2 regions of the Lysobacter sp. Hz25 genome follow, and region 2 is predicted to be linked to the other one. Evidence: riboswitches for the same ligand, from Rfam matches in the RefSeq annotation. Region 2 holds a riboswitch; the other holds the start of a gene.
The links. Region 2 has a riboswitch for S-adenosylhomocysteine ahead of ACKN61_RS22925 (RimK family alpha-L-glutamate ligase). Riboswitches for the same ligand answer to the same signal wherever they lie in the genome.
Positions count from the first base shown of each region.

Region 1: linked by a shared signal. The riboswitch ahead of ahcY (adenosylhomocysteinase) and the one ahead of ACKN61_RS22925 (RimK family alpha-L-glutamate ligase) in region 2 are both predicted to bind S-adenosylhomocysteine.

Region 1 is NZ_CP175666.1:1,521,794-1,525,057, forward strand. Features, by position in the region: gene ACKN61_RS06325 (RHS repeat-associated core domain-containing protein) at 1-347, shown strand, start outside; gene ahcY (adenosylhomocysteinase) at 557-2,002, opposite strand; S-adenosyl-L-homocysteine riboswitch at 2,075-2,194, opposite strand; gene ACKN61_RS06335 (prolyl oligopeptidase family serine peptidase) at 2,504-3,264, shown strand, end outside.
Region 2 is NZ_CP175666.1:5,561,776-5,565,039, reverse strand. Features, by position in the region: gene ACKN61_RS22930 (gamma-glutamylcyclotransferase family protein) at 1-274, opposite strand, end outside; gene ACKN61_RS22925 (RimK family alpha-L-glutamate ligase) at 318-1,298, opposite strand; S-adenosyl-L-homocysteine riboswitch at 1,311-1,391, opposite strand; gene ggt (gamma-glutamyltransferase) at 1,691-3,264, opposite strand, start outside.

The sequences.
Region 1 (3,264 bases), 1.9 Mb from region 2:
GTGTGCGCGACTATCGCCAGGATCAACTGAATCAGATGGGCAATAAGGGGCCGGGTCCCGAAGAGGGGGCCGACAAGCTCACTCCATTCGGCGAAGTGATTTGCACCCTGGTAGTTTGCTACAAAAAGGATGCCCCGAATCTTTGCAATCGTTCGGATGGTTGGTACCGAGAGTACTTTGTTCCGCGAGATCCGACGATGGCACAGGTGAACCGGATGAGGAATTGCGACTGCGTCAAAGCGAAGCATGTACTTTCTTACCAGCAACCTCAGGCCGATATCGAGGATGCATTGGAAATTTTGACCAGGTATCTCCAGGCAAGGAGTTCCAGGCTCCGTGGTAGATGAGAGCAGGGATGCGGGGCATCTGCGCATGGTCATTTCCGTGCGGCTCGGGATTTATCGCATCATTCGCTCGATCTTGGTGAAAGTGGGGTTCCGCGGTCGGGACTCGGCTTTGCGGCATATGTCGTGGGTCGCGCGTAACGCGCGTCGCCAAAAAAAGGGCGCCCGAGGGCGCCCTTTTCCTTTTTACTCATCGCACGCAGGCGAGTCGATCAATAGCGGTAGTGGTCCGGCTTGTACGGGCCGTCGACCGAGACGCCCAGATACTTGGCCTGGTCGTCGGTCAGGGTGGTCAGCTTCACGCCGATCTTTTCCAGGTGCAGACGCGCGACTTCTTCGTCGAGCTTCTTCGGCAGGATGTAGACCTTGGCTTCGTAGCTGTCCTTGTTGGCCCACAGGTCAATCTGCGCCAGGGTCTGGTTGGCGAACGAGTTCGACATGACGAAGCTCGGGTGGCCGGTGGCGCAACCGAGGTTGACCAGGCGGCCTTCGGCCAGCAGGAAGATCGAATTGCCGTTGGCGAAGGTGTACTTGTCGACCTGCGGCTTGATGTTCAGGCGCTTGGCGCCCGACGCGGCCAGCGCATCGACCTGGATCTCGTTGTCGAAGTGGCCGATGTTGCAGACGATGGCCTGATCCTTCATCTGCTGCATGTGGGCCAGGGTCAGCACGTCCTTGTTGCCGGTGGTGGTGACGTAGATGTCGCCGCGGCCGAGGGTGCTTTCGACGGTGTTGACCTCGAAGCCTTCCATCGCCGCCTGCAGGGCGTTGATCGGGTCGATCTCGGTGACCACGACGCGGGCGCCGTAAGCGCGCAGCGAGTGAGCCGAGCCCTTGCCGACGTCGCCGTAACCGCAGACCACCGCGACCTTGCCGGCCAGCATCACGTCCATCGCGCGCTTGAGGCCGTCGGCCAGCGACTCGCGGCAGCCGTAGAGGTTGTCGAACTTGGACTTGGTGACCGAGTCGTTGACGTTGATCGCCGGGACCAGCAGCGAGCCGGCTTCGGCGAGCTGGTACAGGCGGTGCACGCCGGTGGTGGTCTCTTCGGAGACGCCCTTCCAATGCTTGACGACTTCGTGCCAGAAGCCCGGACGCTCGGCGTGCACGCGCTTGAGCAGGTTCTTGATGACCTGTTCTTCGTGGTTGCCCGACGGGGTGTTGACCCAGCCGTCACCGTTTTCGAGCTCGTAGCCCTTGTGGATCAGCAGGGTGACGTCGCCGCCGTCGTCGACGACCAGCTCCGGGCCGCGGAACTTGACCGCGCCGTCGCCCGGGAAGGTCAGGGCTTCGAGGGTGCAGTCCCAATACTCTTCCAGCGACTCGCCCTTCCAGGCGAACACCGGCGTGCCGCTGGCGGCGATCGCGGCGGCGGCGTGGTCCTGGGTCGAGAAGATGTTGCACGAAGCCCAGCGCACGTCGGCGCCGAGGTCGCGCAGGGTCTCGATCAGCACCGCGGTCTGGATGGTCATGTGCAGCGAGCCGGTCACGCGCACGCCCTTGAGCGACTGCGCGGCGGCGTACTTCTTGCGGATCGACATCAGGCCCGGCATTTCGTGCTCGGCGATGTCGATTTCCTTGCGGCCCCAATCGGCCAGGGAGATGTCGGCAACCTTGTAGTCGCCTTCGGTCGAGAAGGTCTTGGGTACTGCGTTCATGGTGTGTCGCTCCAGTTCTTTAGGGAGCCGGCGGATGCCGGGTCCGGCGAGTCATCGCTCGAAAGCGATCGCTCAAACCGGGCGCCGTTGGGACTACGCCTCGCCGAGCCTGGCCGTCATTCTCGAAGTCCGTAGCGGGTACGGGCTTTGCGGAAAGATCCGCGGATGACGGTCGCAGCGCCCCTCGGCGGGCTGAGCGCGCAGTATATCGCGGCGTCGATGACCGTCGCACGGCGCCGGGCCGGATGCGCCTGAATATGACGTTCATCGCGAAACCGGGGCGATCCTGTTCCGCCGGGTTTTCGGCCCGGTTTTCGGTCGGATTTTCGGTCTGGTTCGGGCAGGCCCGGAACAGCCCCAATGGGATAGGCCGGCGGGCCCGGCGGCGGGCTAAGCTCGGCCGGGGCGCCCCCAGGCGCAAGCGCATCCGCACCGGCCGGCACCAGCGCCGGCCGGGCAGCGGCGCTTCGAGGCATTCTTCACTTACCGATCGGATCGAGCATGAACCCACTCGCGCGACGCACCGGCCACGACGGCCGGTCCTCCCTGAAGCCGCTATCCCGGGTCCTGAGTTGGCCGGGCTTGTTGCTGCTCCTGCTGCCGCTGGCGGCGACCGCGCAGACCGCGCCCGCCAGCGGTTATCAGCTGCCGCCGAAGGCCTTGCAGGCCATCGTCGATGCGCCGCGGCCGCCGCAGATGTTCACCAGCCCGAAGCGCGATCGGGTCGCCCTGGTGCAGACGCCGTCGCTGCCGAGCATCGAGGTGGTCGCGCAGCCCGAACTCAAGCTCGCCGGCCTGCGCATTCATCCGCGCACGCGGGCGCAGAGCCGCTTCGCGTTCGGCACCGGCCTGAGCCTGCTCGATATCGCCAGCGGCAAAACCTCGAACGTGGAAGGCTTGCCGGCGCCGCTGTCATTGGCGACCCTGGAGTGGTCGCCCGACCAGCGCTGGATCGCCTTCAACCGCGTCGACAGCGCCAGCGGCGCCAACGAGCTGTGGCTGGTCGAAGTCGAGCAGCGGCGCGCGCACAAGCTGGTGTCCGGCCTCAACACCGTGTCCGGACGCGGTTATGCCTGGATGCCCGACAGCCGCCGCCTGCTGGTGCAGCTGCAGCCCGAAGGGCAGGGCGAAGCGCCGCCGATGAACGCCACGCCGACCGGGCCGGCGGTGCAGGAAACCGAAATCAGCGCGACGGTGCGGCAGATCCGCACCTATCAGGATCTGTTGCGCAACGAGAGCGATGCGCGCGTGTTCGAGTACTA
Region 2 (3,264 bases):
CGTAGGCGTCGGCGTGGGCCAGTTCTTCGGCGCTGATCGCGAACACCATGCCTTCGACGCGGTCGTGCGGATCGCCACTGGCTTCGACGATCGGGTGATAGGCCGCGCCGCTGGTGGCGACGACCTGCGCGTCTTCGATCTTCACCATCGTGCGGCGGTAACCGACCAGGGCGTCGGCCTGGCCTTCGAGCAGACGGCCGAAGGTGGCCTGCTGTACATCGGCCTGCTGCAGGGTGCCGTAGGAAAACAGGGACTCGGTGGTTGCGGGGGGCATGCGGACTCCGTTGCGCCGCCTCGCGGCGGCGCGGTGCAGAAGCTTATCCGGCGGCGAGCGTCGCCGATTCGCCGACGCTCGGCCAGCGTCGCGCCAGTTGCGCGGCGAACAACTCCGCCGCCGGCGGATACGCGGCGAAGTGCAGGAAGGGTTCGATGAACTCCAGTTCCATCAGGCGGAAGCCGTCGGCGGTCATCACCCCGTCCACGCGCACATAGGCTTGGTCGCGATAGCCCAGTGCGGCCACGGCATCGAGCGCGCGCCGGGCCGCGGCGAGAATCGCCGGGTCGGGCTCGGTCAAGCTCGCGCTGCCGCCGAAATCGGTCTGTACGCGGTAGTCGCCGTTGTTGGGTTTCTTGAGCACGGCGTGGCTGTAGTGGCCGTCGAAAAACATCAGCGACCACTCGCCTTCGGCGACGATCTCGGCCATGAACGGTTGCACCAGATATTCGAGTTCGGGCGGCAGGGCCGCCAAGGCTTCGGCGAAGGCGGCCTCGCCGACCCGGCCGCGCACGGTATGCCAGGCGCCGCCGCTGACGGTCGGCTTGATCACCACTTCGCGTCCGGACATCGCCGCGACCGCATCGGCGAGGGCGTCGCCGCGCGCCAACACGGTCGGGATGATCGCGACATCGCGGGCGGCGAGATCGAGCAGGTAGCGCTTGTTGCTGTTCCAGCGCAGCAAGGGCAGTTCGTTGGCGATCGGCAGGCCGAGGGTTTCGATCTGGTCGTACCAGGCCAGGAAGTCGTCGTAGTGGCGGAAATAGTCCCAGGTGGTGCGGACCAGGACGGCATCGAAGCGGGTCCAGTCCACGGCCGGGTCGTTCCAGACGCAGGCGACCGGCTCGATGCCGTGCCCGCGCAGGGCGTCGACGAGGCCGGCGTCGTCGGGGTGGAACTCGGCGTAGACGGTCGAGGTGACCACGGCGAGCTGAAAGCCGTTCGGCGAGGCAGCGTGGGCGGCGCCGATCGCGGCACCGGGATGGATGTTCGCGTCGCCGGACGCGGTATGAGAAACGGGCATGACGCCTCCATGATCGGGAGGGCGCCCTTGTCTCGGCATCGCGGATCGAGCGTGGCGGAACACGTCGGTTCCGTCGCAGCACCCCTCGGTCCGGACTGCGGATGGCCTGAGGCGATCCGCAACTGGTGCGCGGCGTCGGTTCGACGCCGCGCGAATAGTGTTCGATAGCACAGTCGGCGCTGTCAATCGCGCGGCGATGCTTTTCGGGTAGGGGCGGCGCGAGCCGCGACCTGCGCTGCCGGGTGCGCCGACGCGGTCGCGACTTGCGTCGCTCCTACCCCGAAGCCGCGGGGCTTTTGTAGGAGCGGCGTGAGCCGCGACTGCGTGGGCTCATGTCGCTGCGCATGTCGCGACTTACGTCGCTCCTACATTCCGAGCCCGACGCGGTTCGCTCAGTAGCCCGCGGCCTGGCCGTCCTTGCGCGATTCGCTGGCGCCGACGTAGCCGCCGTGGGGGTTGACCATGATCGCCTGGTAGCCGCCGTAGGGGCCGTGGGCGAAGCGCACGCTGTGGCCGCGGCGCATCAGCTCGCGCACGGTTTCGTAGGCGAAGCCGGTCTCCAGGTCGAGTTCGCCGCCGTCGCTCATGACCGTGGCCTGGCCGGCCGGTTCGGTGGAACCGTCGTGCTGCAGGCGCGGGGCGTCGCCGGCTTCCTGCAGGTTCATGCCGAAGTCGATCAGGTTGATGACGATCTGGGCATGGCCCTGCGGCTGCATCGCCCCGCCCATCACCCCGAACGACAGCCAGGGCTTGCCGTCCTTGGTCACGAACGCGGGAATGATGGTGTGGAACGGGCGCTTGCCCGGCGCGAACGAGTTGGGGTGGCCTTCCTTGAGCACGAATTGCTCGCCGCGGTCCTGGAAGATGAAGCCCAGGCCCGGCGGCGCCATGCCGCTGCCCATGCCGCGGTAGTTGGACTGGATCAGCGAGACCATCATGCCGTCGGCATCGGCGACGGTCATGTAGATGGTGTCGCCTTCGTCGAGCTCCTTCGGCGTCGCCGGCTGCACTTCGCGCAAGGCCTTGTCCATCGAGATCAGCTTGCGCCGCTGCGCGGCGTAGTCCTTGGAAATCAATTTCGCGACCGGCGATTTCGAGAACGCCGGGTCGGCGTACCAGCGCGCGCGGTCGGCGAAGGCGAGTTTCTTGGCCTCGGTGAACAGGTGCAGGTGCTCGACGCTGCCGAAGCCGTAGGACTTCAGGTCGTAGGGTTCGAGCAGGTTGAGGATCTGCAGCGCGGCGATGCCCTGGCCGTTCGGCGGCAGTTCCCAGACGTCGTAGCCGCGGTAGTTGGTGCTGACTGGTTCCACCCATTCGCCGCGATGGGCGGCGAGGTCGTCGTAACTCAGGAAACCGTCGTTGGCCTTGAAGTAGGCATCGATGGTGCGGGCGATCTCGCCCTTGTAGAACGCATCGCGCCCGCCCTTCGCGATCTGCTCCAGGGTGTTGGCGAGGTTCGGGTTCTTCCACATCTCGCCGGTGCGCGGGGCGCGGCCGTCGATGGTGAACTGCTCCTTGAAGCCCGGCCATTTCGACAAACGCGGCACCGAGGCGTTCCAGTAATAAGCGATGACCTCGTGGACCGGATGGCCGTCGCGCGCATAGCGGATCGCCGGCGCCAGGTTCTCGGCCATCGGCTTGCGGCCGAAGCGTTCGTGCAGGGCGAACCAGCCGTCGACCGTGCCGGGCACGGTGACCGGCAGCGGTCCGTGCGGCGGGATGTCCTTGAGCCCGCGCTTTTGGAACTCGGCCAGGGTCAGCGACTTGGGCGAACGGCCCGAGCCGTTGTAGCCGTAGAGCTTTTGGGTCTTCGGGTCCCACACGATCGCGAACAGATCGCCGCCGATGCCGTTGCCGGTCGGCTCCATCAGGCCGAGCGCGGCGTTGGCGGCGATGGCGGCATCGACCGCGCTGCCGCCGGCCTTCATCACGTCGAGCGCGATCTGGGTGGTCAGCGGGTGCGAGG